Regions from separate parts of the Paenarthrobacter sp. TE3676 genome, predicted to be linked through region 1. Evidence: predicted binding sites of a transcription regulator. Region 1 holds the regulator's gene; each other region holds the start of a gene.
What was found. Region 1 encodes Rex, which represses fermentation and respiration genes when NADH is low (regulators of the CRP and FNR family bind a similar motif). Its sites were predicted from a motif close to CTTGTGAANNNNTTCACAAG; they were not measured.

Region 1 (5,668 bases):
CCTGGGGCGCGATCGGCGCCCGCACCACGGAGAGCCAGATCCATCGCCAGCTCGCATCCGGGCTGTCCATGCCCATCGGCTTCAAGAATGGAACCGACGGCGATCTCCAGGTGGCCATCGACGCTTGCGGTGCCTCCGCCGCTGAGCAGGCCTTCCTGGGAATCGACGACGACGGCCGCGCGGCTCTCGTTGCAACGTCCGGAAACCCTGACACACACGTGATCCTCCGCGGCGGACGCAAGGGTCCCAACTACTCCGCTGCCGATGTGGCAGCTGCGTCATCCAAGCTTGCAGCGAAGGGGCTGAACCCGCGCTTGATCGTGGATGCCAGCCACGCCAACAGTGGCAAGAGCCATCACCGGCAGGCCGAGGTTGCACTGGAAATCGGGGCGCAGCTCGAAGCGGGGGAGACCTCGCCGATTGCCGGCGTCATGCTGGAGAGTTTCCTTGTAGGAGGCGCGCAGAACCTGGATGTGGCCAAGCAGCTCGCGGGGGAGCAGGAGCTTGTTTACGGCCAGAGCGTCACGGATGCCTGCATGGAATGGGATGTCACGGCCTCTGTGTTGGAGCAGCTCGCAGCGTCGGCACGGAAGCGTCGTGCGGTGGTTGCGGCGTAGATCCGGAAGCCCGAGCGTGGGGTTGTCCCCAAGTTACTGGAGGCTCTTTCACATTGGCACCATCAGCCTCTAGAGTATCTAGCACATGGTTGTTTGATGGCTCAGCATCGGCACACCGTTCCACTGGGGGTGTCCTACTGTCTGAGAGCAAAGGAATATGGGAAATGTCCGCGGAGACTAACTTCTCGAATGCGCGTTTCATGACGGTGGCCGAGGTGGCCGATGTCCTGCGTGTTTCCAAAATGACCGTGTATCGCTTGGTCCACTCAGGGGAAATGCCCGCCGTAAGGTTCGGCCGTTCCTTCCGGGTTCCTGAAGAGGCCGTCGCCCAGTACCTCAAAGGTGCCGTGGTGGACGGGCAATCCGAGACCGCCTGAGGGTTTCATGAGTCCGTCCCGCGGACCGTGGTCATGGGGTGCCCCTTTGAAGCGGTACTCTGTTAAGGAACGTTTTACGTCAATGTAAGAATCTGTCAGTTGTACTTGTCTGCTTCCGCGGATCTGTTCCAACAGACAGGAACTTCTAGTTTGTAAGGAACTTTCGTGGGTTCAGTTATTAAGAAGCGCCGCAAGCGTATGGCCAAGAAGAAGCACCGCAAGCTGCTTCGTAAGACTCGCCACCAGCGCCGCAATAAGAAGTAGAGATACTTCATCAAGCGTGAATGCCCGTTGCCTCTCGAGGTGGCGGGCATTTTTGCATCCCAACGCTCTCTCACGTCCCTCGGGTTTGGTGGGGATGCTCTCTCATGTCCCTCGGGAAAAGCCCGCACTGACCGCGGGATCCTGCCATGCTGATCGCAGAGCGCTTTTGATCTTCTGCGTGGCTGCCGAAAAGTTGTCTGCCAAGTCGTTCTTGCCAAATTTGAGGACCGTCCAGCCTGCTGCTTCGAATGCTTTGTCGCGCCGCCGATCGCTGAATATTTGTTCCCGCTCGTGGTGATGACCGCCGTCGTACTGGAGGGCTACTCGCCGAGCACGAAAGCCCAGGTCCGCGGACGGGGAGAACGGATCATTCTGTCGGAGCTGCACCTGCAGTTCCGGTTCGGGAATTCCCGCGTCCAACATCGCCAAGCGGAGCAGCGACTCGGGTGCGGAATCGGCGCCCACCCGCATGAGGTCGAGTGCTTCTCTCGCCCGAACAACGCCCTGCAGATTCTTGTGTCTGCCCACCAAATCGCGAAGTGCCTCAAGCGTGGTGAAAGCAGTCTCGCGTTCTTCGAACTCCGGCCTGGGAGTGCGAATGAGCTGGTCGCCCATGCAGACGAGGTCGGGAAGCGGCAGGCGTCGTGCGAGATCCAACCAGGTCCGCGACCGAGTGCTCATCCAGATGCCTTGTACGTACTCGATCTCATCCGCGGAGGCTACTACCGTATGTCCGATCACTCCCTTACGCCGCACTGAGGGGAGATGCCTGGGCTTACTGAGGTGCAATTCGTTGGAATCTGACAACCAAGGTGGGAGAAATGTGCCATGAATCCGGGCAGCGGTTACATGGGAAATCCATGCCCCGGGAGTTGCAGCTGACAGCGATCTTGCAGCCGCCGACAGCTCGAAATCCCAATCGGAAGGCCGATAAACGCCACGGCTGACCCCGTCGATTTTGGCGCGATTCCATAAGCGCGACCGTTTTAGGCCTGCAGCCTCGGCCTCGTCGAGGGTGAAGGGTGCTGCGGTCAGTCGGGGAGGAAGTGGTGCGGCATTCTGCATACCGGCATTCTTGCCCAGAAACCCTTGAGCCGTCGGAAGTTATCCACAGGCTGATCGAGGTCCACGCAGGATGTGAGAGAGCGTTGGGTTTATGCGCGAGGGATGTGAGAGAGCGTTGGGTTTATGCGCGAGGGATGTGAGAGAGCGTTGGGTTTATGCGCGAGGGATGTGAGAGAGCGTTGGGTTTAAGCGCGAGGGATGTGAGAGAGCGTCAGATGCGGGGACCACGGAACTTTGAGAACCCGCGCCACAGCCCATACACAGCTCCGCCGACGGTCGCGGCTTTGAGGCCGAGCGTGGCCGCGCGGCGTCCGGAGCGGAAATCGTAAACGGGCCAATTGTTCTCACGAGCGTGCCGCCGAAGCTTCGCATCGGGGTTGATCACCACGGGGTGACCCACCATGGTGAGCAAAGGAATGTCGTTGGCGGAGTCGCTGTAGGCCCAGCAATGGTCCAGATCCAATCCCTCGCGATCGGCAACGAGTTGGACCGCGATCGCCTTGGCAGGTCCGTGGAGGATGTCCCCCACGAGCTTCCCCGTGTACACACCTTCGTCGACCTCACCCACTGTGCCCAAGGCGCCGGTTAGGCCGAGCCGGGTGGAAATGACAGTGGCCACCTCAATAGGCGTAGCCGTCACGAGCCACACCTTCCGGCCGACCCGAAGGTGCTGTTCTGCCAGCGCCTTGGTTCCCGGCCAGATCCGTGACTCGATCATTTCGTCATAGACCTCTTCGCCCAAGGCCTTGATGTCATCAACAGTGATGCCGGCAGCAAGGGTCAGCGCGGAGTCGCGTACAGAGTGGACGTCTTCCATGTTTTCGCCGCGCATGACGAACTTGAACTGCTTCCAAGCGAACCCGGCGGCCTGGGAAAGTGTGAACGCTTTGCGTTCGTACATTTTGCGCGCCACGTGGAAGAGGCTTGCGCCCTTCATCAACGTATTGTCGACGTCGAAGAAGGCGGCTTCGCCAGCGTGCTTCCGCACGAGATCCTGTTTTGCCGCGTCCCGCTGCGCGGTGTTTTGCACCAAGGCATCTGCGACCACGGCGGCGTTCTTCTCCTCGGGCATGCCTTGAGTCTAGTCAATCGCCGGGAACTGCGTTGAGGGCGCACGGGCGGACTCGCCGAAGGGGTTGGGGTGTGAGTGAGGGTTGGTGGGAAGGGGTTGGGGTGTGAGTGAGGGTTGGTGGGAAGGGGGTGGGGTGTGAGTGAGGGTTGGTGGGAAGGGGGTGGGGTGTGAGTGAGGGTTGGTGGGAAGGGGTTGGGGTGTGAGTGAGCGTTGGGGCGGCTACCTTTGAGACATGGCTATTCCCGACGTCGTCCTTCTGACCAAAGCTGACTGCCACCTCTGCACGGAAGCGCGTGCCGCCGTCGAGCGCGTCACGAAAAGCCTTGGCGTGCAGTGGACCGAGCAGAAGATCGACGCCGACCCCCAACTCCAGGAGCGCTTCGCAGAGGAAATTCCTGTGGTGCTGGTTGACGGCATCCAGCGGGATTTTTGGAAGATCGATGAGGAACGGCTCACCCGCACACTGAAGAAAGTCCTGGAAGGCTGAGGTGGGGTTACCCGCAGGTAATGGCTTTTGTTGAGTCCCGCCGAGGGTCATAGAGTGGAACAACAAAGCGACGCAATGGAGAATACCGTGACTGCGCTGGAACCGTCCCCGGACGCAACAACCGGGGAAAACGAACCTGCCACCAAGCAGATCCCGCCCGCGGCTGTGGCCCGGATGACTCTCTATTTGCGCGCGCTCAACTCTCTCTTGGCCGAGGGTGTGGAACGCGTTTCCTCGGAAGCGTTGGCGGAGGCATCAGGCGTCAGTTCATCCACGCTCCGCAAAGACCTCTCCTACGTCGGCTCGTACGGGACCCGGGGCGTTGGCTATGAAGTCCAGTACTTGAGCCGGCACATAGCCGCCGCACTCGGCCTGACCCACGACTGGAAGGTCGCGATTGTGGGTGCCGGTAACCTCGGCAAAGCCCTTGCACGGTATGGCGGCTTCGAGTCCCGGGGGTTCGACGTTGTGGCCATCTTTGACGCGGACCCCATGGTGATCGGCAACGAGGTGGGCTGGCTGCGGGTGAGTGATTCGGCCGAGCTGGAGCGCGTCCTGGAACGGACCCACACCAACATGGTGGTGCTGGCGTTGCCTGCGACCGTGGCCCAGGCTGTCTGCGACCGCGTCATTGCTGCCGGAATCCGGAGCATCCTGAGCTTCGCCCCGGTGCTCCTGCAGGTCCCCCCGCACGTCAACCTCCGCAAGGTGGATATGGCAACCGAACTCCAGATCTTGGCCTACCACGCACAACGGGCGCAGACACCGGGTCAGGCTGTTTAGCCTTTTCCGGGTCCGCGCCCGCGTTTAATGCTTGGAAACGTGAGGGTTTAGCGACCGTAGGGGTTCTGGTACGGGTTTCCGAAAGGCTGGGCCTTACGGAAGTACGGAGCCGACGCCGGCAGGTACAGCATGACGATCGCTGCAACGCCCAGCAGGATCACGATGAGCTGCATGATGCCGTAGGTTGCGCCGAACTGGAACAGACCGGTGAGGCCCAGAACAGAGATGGCAGCGAACACGGTGCCCAGGATCCGTGCCCAGTTCTTGCCCTTCCGGACGGGGAAGGCGACCAGCGCGTAAAGTCCCAATGAGAAGATGGCACCGACAATGGCGCCCACTGCGATAGCACCGCGCATCCCCTCAATGGATTCCGCGGGGAACTCAGTGCCCTGCTGTGCAGCCTGCTGGTTCATCACGTTGATGAAGGAATCGGCTCCGGTGGTGGCCAGGAGCAGTGAGCTGATGGCAGACAGGATGCCTGCTGCAATGATCATCCAGAACGCGTAGTTCACCATTGGAGGGATAGTCGTAGGACCGGGCTGCTGGCTCGGCCAGTTGTTGCCCTGGCCATACTGCGGAGCTCCGGGAGCCTGGCCATACGGGGAAGTCTGCTGCCCGTACTGGGGTGCGGCGGGGGACTGCTGCCCGTACTGGGGTGCGGCGGGGGACTGCTGCCCGTACTGCGGTGCGGCGGGCTGACCGTACTGGGGTGCCGGAGGCTGCGGCGCGGAAGGCTGGGCGCCGTGCTGCTCGGGCTTGTTGTCGTCGCCCGGATTTGAGGGCGGGTACGGAGGGTTGCTCATGGCATTCCTTTGCTTGTTCGACTGCTGGTGCGGCCGCCGGGATCAGCAAAATGACCCTGCCCCCAGCGTGGTTCTGGTACCACCGTACCTCCAGCGTCCGACACTGCAGATGATCACACGCAGGTATTTCAAGCTCACTGGAAAAATCATCATCTCGGCTTACGCCTTCATGATGAAGGCCGCGGGATCCGAAAGGATCT
Region 2 (5,668 bases), on a different contig from region 1:
CTGGTGCCGTACTCGCCACCCACTGAGAAGCCCTGGATCATCCGGATAAACACGAGCAAAATCAGTGCCCAGAGGCCGATCACGTCCTGCGTTGGCAGGATCGCGATGGCGAAGGAACCAGCCGACATCATGGTCACACTGAGTGTCAGCGCAGCTTTGCGGCCCTTGCGGTCGGCGTAGCGGCCGAAGAACCAGCTGCCGATCGGGCGCATGAGGAACGACGTCGAAAAGACAGCCATCGCCTCAAGGCCTGCCTGCAGATCGTCCGAGGAGTTGAAGAAGTGCGACTGGAAATACGCGGCAAAAGCGGTATAGACATACACGTCGAACCACTCCACGAGGTTGCCCGCGGAGCCCTTGAGGATGTTGCTCACGGCTTTACGTGTCTGGGCGGCTTCGCTCAGAGGTGCAGCTTGTTGGGTGCTCATCAATGAACCTTCCTGGACGGCAGCGTTTTGCAGCGGCCGTGTCTTGCATGAGTTCGTTCTGTCCATGAAGCTCGTGCTCATGGCGTCCTTGCGCATGGCTCTTCGTTGACTAAGAAAGGCCCTCCGGGGTGAAGAGGACATGTTCCAAACTATGGGTGATGCACGGCACAGCCCTAGCTCGCGGGGGATTTCCTAACACTTCCTTAGGTTTCGGCTGGCCCGGGTTGAGGTCCGCTTGCGGTCGCTTGCCCTGGATTCCCCGGCTGCAGCTTCCGCTGTGGCTTTCCTGAACCGCCGGGGTTATCTTCTTGGCATGGGCGCATTTCTGCGTGTGGCGCGCGCAGTGAAACAGGAGGCAGCCAATGTTCCGCTGCCGCCGGGTCAGGTTGCCGGTCTGGTGCTGGATGCAGTCCTCGACCGCTTGCATCCCGTTTCCGTCCCTGAGCGCAGCGTCAGACATAAAGCGGCTGGCGCTGTGTTGGTTCTGGCTGGTGCAGGAATCACCGGTTGGGCGGTTTGGGAGCGCCGGCGTGAAGCGGCGGGAAGCTTTCAGCTGGGCCATCCCGAGGGCTTAGTGACCACCGGCCCCTATGCTGCGAGCCGCCATCCGATGTATCTCGGGTGGTGGATGATTCACGCAGGGGTGGCGGTCTCCAGGGGTTCTGCCTGGCCCGTGGTGACTATGCCTGCTGGAATGCTGGTGGAACATCTGGGCGCGTTGTGGGAAGAATCCATGCTCCGACGGCGATTTGGCGAGGCATACGCCGACTATGAGCGGGATGTTCCGCGCTATATAGGTTCACCGGCACGGTTGATGCGCACCAGTTTCCAGATGGCAAGGCGGCCAGCTCCCGCTGCGACGGCAATCGACGACGAAAACAGAAGTGAACCCGTGGACGAAAATGCGCCGATAGGCACACACATGAGCAATCCCGCAGCGAAGAATGCGGCCACGTGAAGCCACTGATTCCGAACGCGTCGCAGGGCGAGTCCGAGGAAGGAACCTACCGCGGCACCAACTGCCCAGACTGGGAGCAGGCTGTAGATGAAAAAGACAACGGCCCACTCGGGACTCTGGCTGGACAGCAACACGCAGAACGTCAAGTGCGCTACGGCGATGCCCAGCGTCAGTCCCTTCCCTCCCAGCACCACCCGATCCTTCGGTCCGTAGCGCCATCCAGTGGATGGGCTCCCTGTTGCCGGCGCGTACTCTTCATCGATTGACCAAGGGTTCTGGCTCATGACTACCTCCGAGTGATGTGAGCGAGCGGTCGGCTGAAGGGGTGATTATGTGAGCGAGCGGTCGGCTGAAGGGGTGATTATGTGAGCGAGCGTTCGGCTGAAGGGGTGATTATGTGAGCGAGCGTTCGGCTGAAGGGGTGATTATGTGAGCGAGCGTTCGGCTCTGCCCTCGGTGATCGCGTTGAGGGCACCGGCCAGGGTTGGGTGCTTAAACGCGAACCCGGCGTCGAGCAGTTTCCGGGGCTCCACCCATCGGCTCTTCAGCACAAGCTCTGTTTGAGTACGGATCAGGATGGCGCCGGCTTCAAGGAGCCACGCGGGTGTTGGGATGCCGAACGGAATACCCGCGCTTTGCCGGACGTGTGACATCAGCTCGCGGTTGTCCACAGGATAGGGTGTTGCCGCGTTCACCGGTCCGGTCAGCTCAGCGTGGGCGTGCACGAACATCACCGTCCTGAACAGGTCCTCCACATGGATCCAGCTAAACTTCTGGTTTCCCGGGCCCATAGGTCCGCCCAAGCCAAACCGGGCAAGGTTCCGGAGGGGGCTCATGACACCACCGGCCCCCAGGACGATCGCAATGCGCAGCGGCACCTTCCGCGTTGCCGGAACAACAGCAGCCGCCAACTCATCCTCCCAAGCCCGGGCCACGTCCACGGAGAACCCGCTGCCCAATTCGCCCGAGACCTCTGACTGTGGGTGATCTTCCGCGTGCCGGTAGATGGTTCCGGTACTTGAGTTGATCCAGGTCATAGGTGGTTCAGCGCACGCAGCAATCGCCCGCCCCAGGGTCCGCGTGGTCAACACCCGGGAGTCCAGAATCTCCCGCCGGTGCCGCTCGTCGTAGCGGCAATTCACGGAGCGTCCGGCGAGGTTCACCAGCAGATCGGCGCCGTCCAGCGCTTTGGTGATGGCGCCGTCGTCGTTCCAGTGGGCGTCAGCCGACGCGTCCCGCCCAACGGTCCGGACCTGCCACCCCTCGGCAGTGAACCGCTGCTTGAAGTAGCCGCCAATGAAGCCGGTGGCACCAGCGATCACCACTGACCGCGGGCTCATGAGTCTGCCTTGACGCTGCGCACGAGCCCAAGGACGTCGTCGAACACTTTGCTGACGCCGGGAATCTTCGCGAGCGACAGGCCCCGCGCCACAAGTGGTGCCGCGCCATCGATCAGCTTGCGCGTGCGGCGTTGATCCTCGGAGCGGTCGTAAACCCAGAACAGCGCGACGCCCATGTACGCCAGCCACAGCAATTCGGGCAGATCCCCGCGCAGCTTTTTCGCGACGGCGGGGGAGGAGCCCTCGACGGCGGACCGGAAGATCGCGAGCGAGGCCGCGCGGGCGGCGGTGGACGCCTCACCGAACGGGTTGACGGGCGACGACGGCCGGATCGCCGTCGCGATGAAATCGGAACCGAACTGGTGGTACGGAGACATGACGTCCACTCCTGTGTGCAGAACTGCTTTGAGGCGCCCGGCGAGATCATGGATGCCTTCGAGTGCCTGCGCCGCCACTACGGCGTGTTCTTCCTGCACTTGGATGTAGAGCTCCTGGACGAGTTCGTCCTTTGACGCGAAGTAGTAGTAGGCGTTGCCGACCGAGACTCCGGCCTCCTGGGCGATGGCGCGCATGGTGGTCTTTTCGAAGCCGATTTCACGGAACATCTTCAGTGCGACATCGGCCACCAGCTGGCGGGTCTGTTCACTCTTTGCTGCCATTCGGTCCACCTCGCGGAAAGTTTTGAACGTGTTCAAGAATAAGTATGGCATCATTTCTGAACGTGTTCAAAAGCGGGTTAGTGAGCGAGCGTTTGATTCAAGCACGTGGGAGGTGAGCGAGCGTTTGATTTAAGCACGTGGGAGGTGAGCGAGCGTTGGGGTCAAGCACGTGGGAGGTGAGCGAGCGTTGGGGATGAAGGAGTGGGAGAATGGAACCGGTGCCGGGCCGGATGCCCCACCAACCCACAGTGCTAATACAGCGGGGTTCCCTCACCAGGGAGCCTGCGCGAACCACTACGAAATGGATGACCCATGCCCTCGCCCTCAGGCTCCAGTACTTTGAGCAAGCCCGCTCCGCGCTTCGCTTCCATCGGTTCCCCGTATTTCGGCATCATGCTGGCCATTATGGCCGTGGTGCTGATCCTGTCCAACATCGGCGCTTCCAAGGGCGTGGTGATCGGGCCGATTATCACTGACGGCGGGTTCTTCCTCTTCCCGATCGCCTACATCCTGGGTGACGTGATGAGCGAGGTCTACGGTTTCAAGGTGGCGCGCAAAGCCATCATCACTTCGTTCGCGCTCTCGGTGTTCGCATCGCTCTGCTACTGGATCATCATCGTGCTTCCCGGCTTCAGCGACGAGTACGGCACCGCAAAGCAAGCAGCCATCGAAGGTGCTCTGGGCCCGGTTCCGCTGATCGTCCTCGGTTCACTGCTCGCTTTCCTGGCCGGGCAGACCATCAATTCCTGGATCCTGGTGAAGATGAAGGCGCGCACGGGCGAGAAGTCACTGTGGGCGCGCCTGATGGGCTCGTCCGTGGTGGGCGAGTTCGTGGATACCCTGATCTTCTGCACCATCGCGGCGTCGGTCATCGGCATCACGGACTTCGGTTCGTTCCTGAACTACGTCCTGGTTGGCTTCGTCTACAAGACGGCCGTGGAATTCCTGTTCGTCCCCGTCACCGTGCTGGTTGTTGGCTGGATCAAGAAGCGCGAGCCCAGCTACGGGGTAGCTGCAGCCTAGCCTCGGGCCGAGATCGCCGGAACCGTGTGAGTTCGCCGGAAGTTTCCGCACGCTCACGCAGGCTTCCGGCGATCTCGACGCCTACGAGTAGTACCGGCCCAGGGTCTCTGCCTTGAACTCGAAGAAGTCCCCGGATTCGATGGCCAAGCGGGCATCGTCCACCATCTTCACCACGAAGCGCTCGTTGTGGATGGAGATCAAGGTAGCCGAGAGCATTTCCTTGGCCTTGAACAGGTGGTGGATGTAGGCCCGTGAATAGTTCACGCAGGTGTAGCAGTCGCATCCTTCCTGCAACGGGCCAAAGTCGGTTTTATAGCGGGCCCCGCTCAGGTTGAACCGGCCAAAGGGTGTGTAGAACGCCGAGTTTCGGGCAACACGTGTGGGGGAGACGCAGTCGAACGTGTCGGCGCCGTTCTCGATGGCCGTGAAGATGTCGTCCGGTTCGGAGATGCCCAGCAGGTGCCGCGGCTTGTTTTCGGGCAGTTCCTCGTTGCACCAGCGCACAATCGTGCCCAGGTTTTCCTTCTCCAGAGCACCGCCGATCCCGTACCCGTCAAAGGGCATGGCACCCAAATCCTGGCATGCCTTGCGTCGGAGGTCCTCGTATTGGGCGCCCTGGATGACGCCGAACAACGCCTGATACGGCTTGTCCACGCGGGATGAAGTCAATGACGCATGCTCCTCAAGGCAGCGCAAAGCCCAGAGCCGCGTCCGTTCCAGCGATTCCTCCTGGTACGCACGCGAGTTCTGCAGCGTTGTGAGTTCGTCGAAGGCGAACATGATGTCTGCGCCGATCTGGTGCTGGACCTGCATGGAGATCTCGGGGGAGAAGCGGTGCCGGTCTCCGTTCAGGTGCGATTTGAACCAGACACCGTCGTCGTCAATATGCGCCAGCCGCTCCTTGCCGGGCGCTACTGCGTCATCCGGACCGGAGCTGTCCACGTTCTTCATATCGATGACCTTCTTGAACCCCGAGCCCAGGCTCATCACCTGGAATCCGCCGGAGTCGGTGAACGTCGGCCCCGCCCAGTTCATGAACGCGCCAAGCCCGCCAGCGGCGTCGAGAATCTCCGGCCCCGGCTGTAGGTACAGATGGTAGGCGTTGGCAAGCACAGCCTGCGCACCGAGCTCGGCGATGGACTCCGGCAGCACCGCCTTCACGGTTGCCTTGGTCCCGACGGCGATGAACGCGGGCGTCTGAATGGTCCCGTGCGGTGTGGTGATGGTTCCGGTTCGGCCTAGGAAAGCGCCGCCGTTGGC
Region 3 (5,668 bases), on a different contig from region 1:
GAAATTGCTTGAACTGCAGGGGCTCGATGCCAAGCTCAGGTCGCTTGCCGGCCGACGGAAGGTTCTGGAAACAGATCCACGCATCACGGACCTCACGGATGCGTTGAACGTGGCCAACGGCGAACTTGGCGCTGCCAAGGTTGCCGTCCACGACGCCGAGGCCGAACTTCGCCGTGCGGAAGCCGACGTTGAGCAGGTAGCCACCCGCATTCAACGCGACGAGACCCGGCTCAACAGCGGCACCGGCCTGTCCAAGGACCTGGTGGCGCTGCAGAGCGACATTGCCTCACTCAATAAGCGCCGTTCGGACCTAGAAGACGTGGAACTCGAAATCCTGGAGCGCCTGGATACGTTGCGGGAGCGTCAGGCTGCCCAGCAGGCGATCGTGGACGACATCCAGGGCTCGTTCGGCAGCATCCGGGCTGAGCTGGACGAGGCTATTGCAGAGATTGCCGCTGAAGAAACCGTGGTCCGCGGGCAACGTGCCGCTTTCGCGGAATCACTGGACGCGGGAGTGCTTGCCATCTACGAGAAGACCATTACCAAGCGGGGAGTCGGTGCAGCCCGGCTGTTCCACGGTAAGTCCGAAGGCTCCGGCATGATGCTCAGCCCCGGCGACCTTGCCGAAGTCAAAGCAGCCGCAGAGGACGACATTGTTTTTTGCCCGGACTCAGGTGTCATCCTGGTCCGTTCGGCGGAGTGGAACTGACGCAGCCCAACCTCAGCTGGGCGGGAGCAGTCAGTTGGACAGGATGATGTTGAGGGCGTGCGGCTTTCGGTCCGTTCCCTCAACAAGTTCTGTTCTCCAGATTTCCCGCGCGGCCTTCAGGAGCTGATCCGGGGTTGCCGGCGCCTTGCCACGCCGGGTCAGCAAGTGTCGCGCCAGTTCCCCGCGGGTGTGTTTGGCGAAGTGGCTGACAACCGTGCGCTTGCCGTTCGCCTCGTTGAAGACGTTGACATTGACTGTCTGCGTCGCCGGGGGAGCCCAGGCCGCGGCGTAGGTGCTGGAGCGGCAATCGACCAGGAGCTCACCTTCAGCACGTGAGGCGAGGGCGGCGTTAAGCTGCGGCTTCCAGTAGGAGGCGAGGCGTCCGAGGTCGGGCAGTGCAGTTCCCATGGACAACCGGTAGGCGGGCACATGGTCGCCAAAGCCGATGGCGCCCCACAGTGCGGAAACCACCAGGATGGATTCGTTCGCCTTCCGGCGCTGCGTCGGGGTCATGGTGTTGTAGCCAAGGGCGTCATACAGAACCCCTGAATAGACCTGATGCGCGGGAGCGGCCGGTTCGGCATGCAGCCGCGTATTACGTTCGACGTCGTCCCGCAGCGAGGCGCCGACCCCCAACAGCGCAAGTGCATCCTCGTGCGCGCTCACCGTGCCCAACGCTTCCAGTACTTTTGCCCGGTGCGGGTTCAGCTCAGGGAAGCTGAGCGATTCCCAGTTGATGGAGGGACCGTTGGCAGCGGGGGTCTTGCCTTCGGAAGGCGGCAGCAGAATCAGCACCCGTCGATATTACCGGGGTCTTTGGGTGGTCCCAACGCCGGTAGACTGGACGGCGGATGGGTCGACCAGGCGGTCGCGCGTCACGAAAGTGGCTCGAGGAACGTCCGGGCTCCGTAGAGCAGGGTGGTGGGTAACGCCCACTCGGGGTAACCCGCAGGCCAGTGCCACAGAGAAGAGACCGCCTGGGCGTCGTGATGTTTGCATCGCAGCGCAGCAGGTAAGGGTGAAACGGTGGTGTAAGAGACCACCAGCTCCCTGGGTGACCGGGGAGGCTAGGTAAACCCCACCCGGAGCAAGGCCAGACAGGACACGCTTGAGGGCTGCTCGCCCGAGTGTCCGGGTAGGCTGCTGGAGGGCGTCGGCAACGGCGTTCGTAGATGGATGGCCGCCACTCCCTTTCCGGTAACGGCAGGGGATGACAGAACCCGGCGTATCGGTCGACCCATCCATTTATTACTCCCGAATTTCCGCCGTGTGAGTGATTTCACGCCGCGGGGCGGCCTTCACCGCTTCCTTCCGCCCTAGAATGGTTACTGAACGTAGATGTTCTGCCGCCGGGACTGCGTTCGCAGCCGGCGGATTTTCTTTGCTCTCGTTCAAGGCGCTGTGGGTGGACCGAAGCCCGCCGGCGCATGAGCCGCAGGACTACTCCGGGCGGCCGCTGCCATCTGCATACGAAGACGTATGTGGTTGACCCAAGGAAGGTAGTTCTGTGAGCCAGACGTCAGATTCTTGTCTTGATAAGTGGATGGGCCGGGAGGCTCTCGCCGAGGCCATGATTCCGGTGATCGGCCGGTTGTACCGGGAAAACAACGTGGTCACGAGCATCCACGGCCGGAGCCTGATCAACAAGTCCACCATGAACATCCTGAAGGCCCACCGCTTTGCGCGCCGGATGAGCAACCACGAGCTGCTGCTCGAAGAGACCGCACCGCTGCTGAACGCCCTGTCCGAGCTGGAACTCGGCGCAGCCGCCATTGATATCGCACGTTTGACAGAGAAGTTCCGGGCCGAAGGCAACGGCGCCTCGCTGGATGAGTACCTCCGTGCCGAGCTCGCCGAAATCGTGGGAAAGCGTGGCGCAGACGACCGCACCAGCACCGACGTCGTTCTTTACGGCTTTGGCCGCATTGGCCGCCTCCTGGCCCGCATCCTCATTGAGAAGGCCGGTGGCGGGCACGGCCTGCGACTCCGCGCGATCGTAGTGCGCAAGGGGGCCGAGAACGATCTTGTGAAGCGCGCCAGCCTGCTGCGCCGCGACTCGGTGCATGGTTCCTTCGAAGGCACCATCCGCGTGGACGAGGAAGCCAACACCATCACCGCCAACGGCGTGCAAATCCAAGTCATCTACTCGGACAACCCGGCCACTGTGGACTACACGGCCTTCGGTATCAAGGACGCCCTGGTGGTGGACAACACGGGCCGCTGGCGCGACGCCGAGGGTCTCTCCCAGCACCTGCAGAGCAAGGGTGCTTCCCGTGTGCTGCTCACTGCACCGGGCAAGGGTGAGCTGAAGAACATCGTCCACGGCATCAACCACCGGGACATCTCCGATGATGACAAGATCGTCACCGCGGCATCCTGCACTACCAACGCCATTACGCCGGTGCTGAAAGCCATCAACGACAAGTTCGGCATCATCCACGGCCACGTTGAGACTGTGCACTCCTTCACCAATGACCAGAACCTGATCGACAACTTCCACAAGGGCGATCGCCGCGGCCGTTCCGCGGCCCTGAACATGGTCATCACGGAGACTGGTGCCGCCAAGGCCGTAGCCAAGGCACTTCCGGAACTGCAGGGCAAGCTCACGGGCAATGCCATCCGCGTTCCTACTCCGGATGTTTCCATGGCCATCCTGAACCTCAACCTTGAAAAGGGAACCACCCGCGACGAAGTCAACGACTTCCTCCGTGAGATGTCCCTGCACTCCGATCTTCGCAAGCAGATCGACTACATCGACTCTCCCGATGTTGTCTCCACTGACTTCGTTGGCTCACGCCGCGCGGGCATCGTTGATGGCCTCGCAACGATTTCCAATGACAAGAACCTCGTTCTGTACGTCTGGTACGACAACGAGTTCGGCTACTCCTGCCAGGTTGTCCGTGTCATGGAAGAAATGGCCGGCGTCAACCCGCCGTCGTTCCCGGCACGCGACGTGGTTGCTCCCATCGCAGTGCTTGAAGGCGCTGGAGCCTAAGCACGCCGAAGTATTCACGGGTTTCCCGGCTGAGTCACTGGTATCAGCCGGGAAACCTGACCAAAATGGGTTCATGGAAAACGAATCAACGTTGGAACATGAGACCACCCTGGAGCACGCCCTGGACGTCGCAAAGGCCAACCACAAACAGGCCCAAAAACTTCTGGATCAAGCTATTTCAGCCAACGCTTCCGGCGACGTCCCGGATCAGCGCGTGGAACAACTGCGAGGCCTCCTCGCGCTGGCAACAGAGGACCTGCAGCGCGTAATGCGTGAGCAATAACCCACTGAAGCATCACATCTGCGCAGTGTGACTTCTCCTGCACACTGTGGATATCGACTCTGACTGTCGGGGCAATGTCCTACGCTCGTAGGACATTGCTGTTTCCCCACTGGATGGAGTCCCTTGAGTATCACGTGGTCTGCCTACAAACGCGCGCGGCGACGGTCACGTCAGGCGTGGGCCATTCTGGGACTGGCCGCCGCAACCGTGGTGGCAGGGCTTTCCTGGTATTTCACCACAGGACAATTCACGGCCGCGGAACCATGGGCCGCCGGCCCTAGTGAAGCGCCCGTCTACAATCCCGGCTGGATGAAACCCCTTCGCGGTGGGGTGCCCGTTGCCCCGGAAAAGGCGAGTGACGCCTTGGAGCGACTCCCGGTAAAAGGGCGCGCGGCCAAATCGGACTACGATAGGGCCGCATTCGGGCAAGCCTGGGCGGACGCTGACCGGAATGGGTGCGACACCAGAAACGACATTCTCCGGAGGGACCTTTCGGCGGTCGAATTCACGGAAGGCTCATCGTGCAAGGTTGCCGGTGGCAGCTTTCACGAACCATACACGGGGGCGCAGGTGACTTTCCGGAGAGGCCAGGACACCAGCGCTGCAGTTCAAATCGATCATGTGGTGGCCCTCGCCGACGCCTGGCAAAAGGGCGCCCAGCAGCTTACTGTGCAGCAGCGGCAAATATTCGCGAACGATCCGCTGAACCTGATCGCCGCCGACGGTCCCGCCAATGTCAAGAAGGGCGCAGGTGACGCGGCCACGTGGTTGCCGGCTAACAAGAATTTTCGTTGCCACTACGTCGCCCGGCAGGTCTCCGTGAAAGCGGCCTATAAGCTCTGGATTACGCAGGCCGAAAAGGACGCCATGAAGCGGGTTTTGTCCTCGTGCCCGGAACAGCAAACCATCTACAATGCCAGGTGACCGTGCCCCAGTTGCCAGATGCCGCCGTCGTCTATCCGCTCCAGGACCACGCGCTGGAGTGAGGTTTCCCGCGGGAGCTTATCCAAGTCGTGGAGTCCCCGCTGCCTGAAAGTGAAGTAGATGGCATCCGTAGGAGCATCAGTGCAGCGGTCGAGCGTGAAACGTCCGGCAAACGACGCGATGTTGCTGTCCGGCAGGCGCTCGACGAGATACGGGTCCAGCATCCATGAATCACACGTGGCTTTGCGCGCAGGCTTGTCAGGAAAATACCGGGGGAAGAAGGATCCTGCCTCCGCAAAACTGGCATCCACCAGCGCAGGGGAGAGGCCTCCATCTTCGGGTATATGGACGCCAAGAACCCAGCCTGAGCCCCGACCATCGGCCGGAACCAAATGAAACTGCAGTCGGCCAAGCCGGAACAAATTGCCGGCCATGTGCAACGTCAGCCAACTCCAGGTGTCCAGGCCAAAACGGCCATGGACCCGCCTGTTGATACGAAGCTGCAAGCCCATGTCTGCCAAGGATGCGGCCGAGACAGCGGGACTGATTCCCAGCTCCAGATGGTAGGCGTGAACTGAGGGCGCGAAGCGGAGGAGTGCTTCGATCCACACCGTCTCCACAGCGCCGTCGGCCCGAATGCTGTCTACTGGAAAGGTCCCAAGCCTTTCCTGCATCGTCTTCATTGCCTGCAGAACATGCTCGTCCGGGGGCGTCCCCAGTAGGTGCGCACATTCAGTGGCGTCTTCGCCGGTGATGT

Region 2: the regulator Rex is predicted to act here: its motif matches at 3,439-3,458, upstream of ACZ881_RS04515 (queuosine precursor transporter).
Region 3: the regulator Rex is predicted to act here: its motif matches at 1,976-1,995, upstream of ACZ881_RS02275 (glyceraldehyde-3-phosphate dehydrogenase).

Annotation. Positions count from the first base shown of each region.
Region 1 covers NZ_JBWBQU010000003.1:97,120-102,787, forward strand. The annotation lists gene ACZ881_RS08015 (3-deoxy-7-phosphoheptulonate synthase) at 1-617, shown strand, start outside; gene ACZ881_RS08020 (helix-turn-helix domain-containing protein) at 782-994, shown strand; gene ACZ881_RS08025 (30S ribosomal protein bS22) at 1,160-1,258, shown strand; gene ACZ881_RS08030 (endonuclease domain-containing protein) at 1,361-1,939, opposite strand; gene ACZ881_RS08035 (HAD family hydrolase) at 2,535-3,395, opposite strand; gene ACZ881_RS08040 (glutaredoxin family protein) at 3,628-3,882, shown strand; gene ACZ881_RS08045 (redox-sensing transcriptional repressor Rex) at 3,958-4,665, shown strand; gene ACZ881_RS08050 (hypothetical protein) at 4,713-5,468, opposite strand; gene ACZ881_RS08055 (hypothetical protein) at 5,467-5,668, shown strand, end outside.
Region 2 covers NZ_JBWBQU010000002.1:143,365-149,032, reverse strand. The annotation lists gene ACZ881_RS04540 (MFS transporter) at 1-428, opposite strand, end outside; partial or broken gene ACZ881_RS04535 (methyltransferase family protein) at 742-1,173, shown strand; gene ACZ881_RS04530 (hypothetical protein) at 1,218-1,670, opposite strand; gene ACZ881_RS04525 (TIGR01777 family oxidoreductase) at 1,812-2,726, opposite strand; gene ACZ881_RS04520 (TetR/AcrR family transcriptional regulator) at 2,723-3,385, opposite strand; gene ACZ881_RS04515 (queuosine precursor transporter) at 3,698-4,408, shown strand; gene tgt (tRNA guanosine(34) transglycosylase Tgt) at 4,490-5,668, opposite strand, start outside.
Region 3 covers NZ_JBWBQU010000001.1:460,761-466,428, forward strand. The annotation lists gene ACZ881_RS02260 (zinc ribbon domain-containing protein) at 1-709, shown strand, start outside; gene ACZ881_RS02265 (YaaA family protein) at 740-1,504, opposite strand; RNA gene rnpB (RNase P RNA component class A) at 1,562-1,953, shown strand; gene ACZ881_RS02275 (glyceraldehyde-3-phosphate dehydrogenase) at 2,217-3,704, shown strand; gene ACZ881_RS02280 (hypothetical protein) at 3,778-3,987, shown strand; gene ACZ881_RS02285 (HNH endonuclease family protein) at 4,111-4,911, shown strand; gene ACZ881_RS02290 (acyltransferase domain-containing protein) at 4,896-5,668, opposite strand, start outside.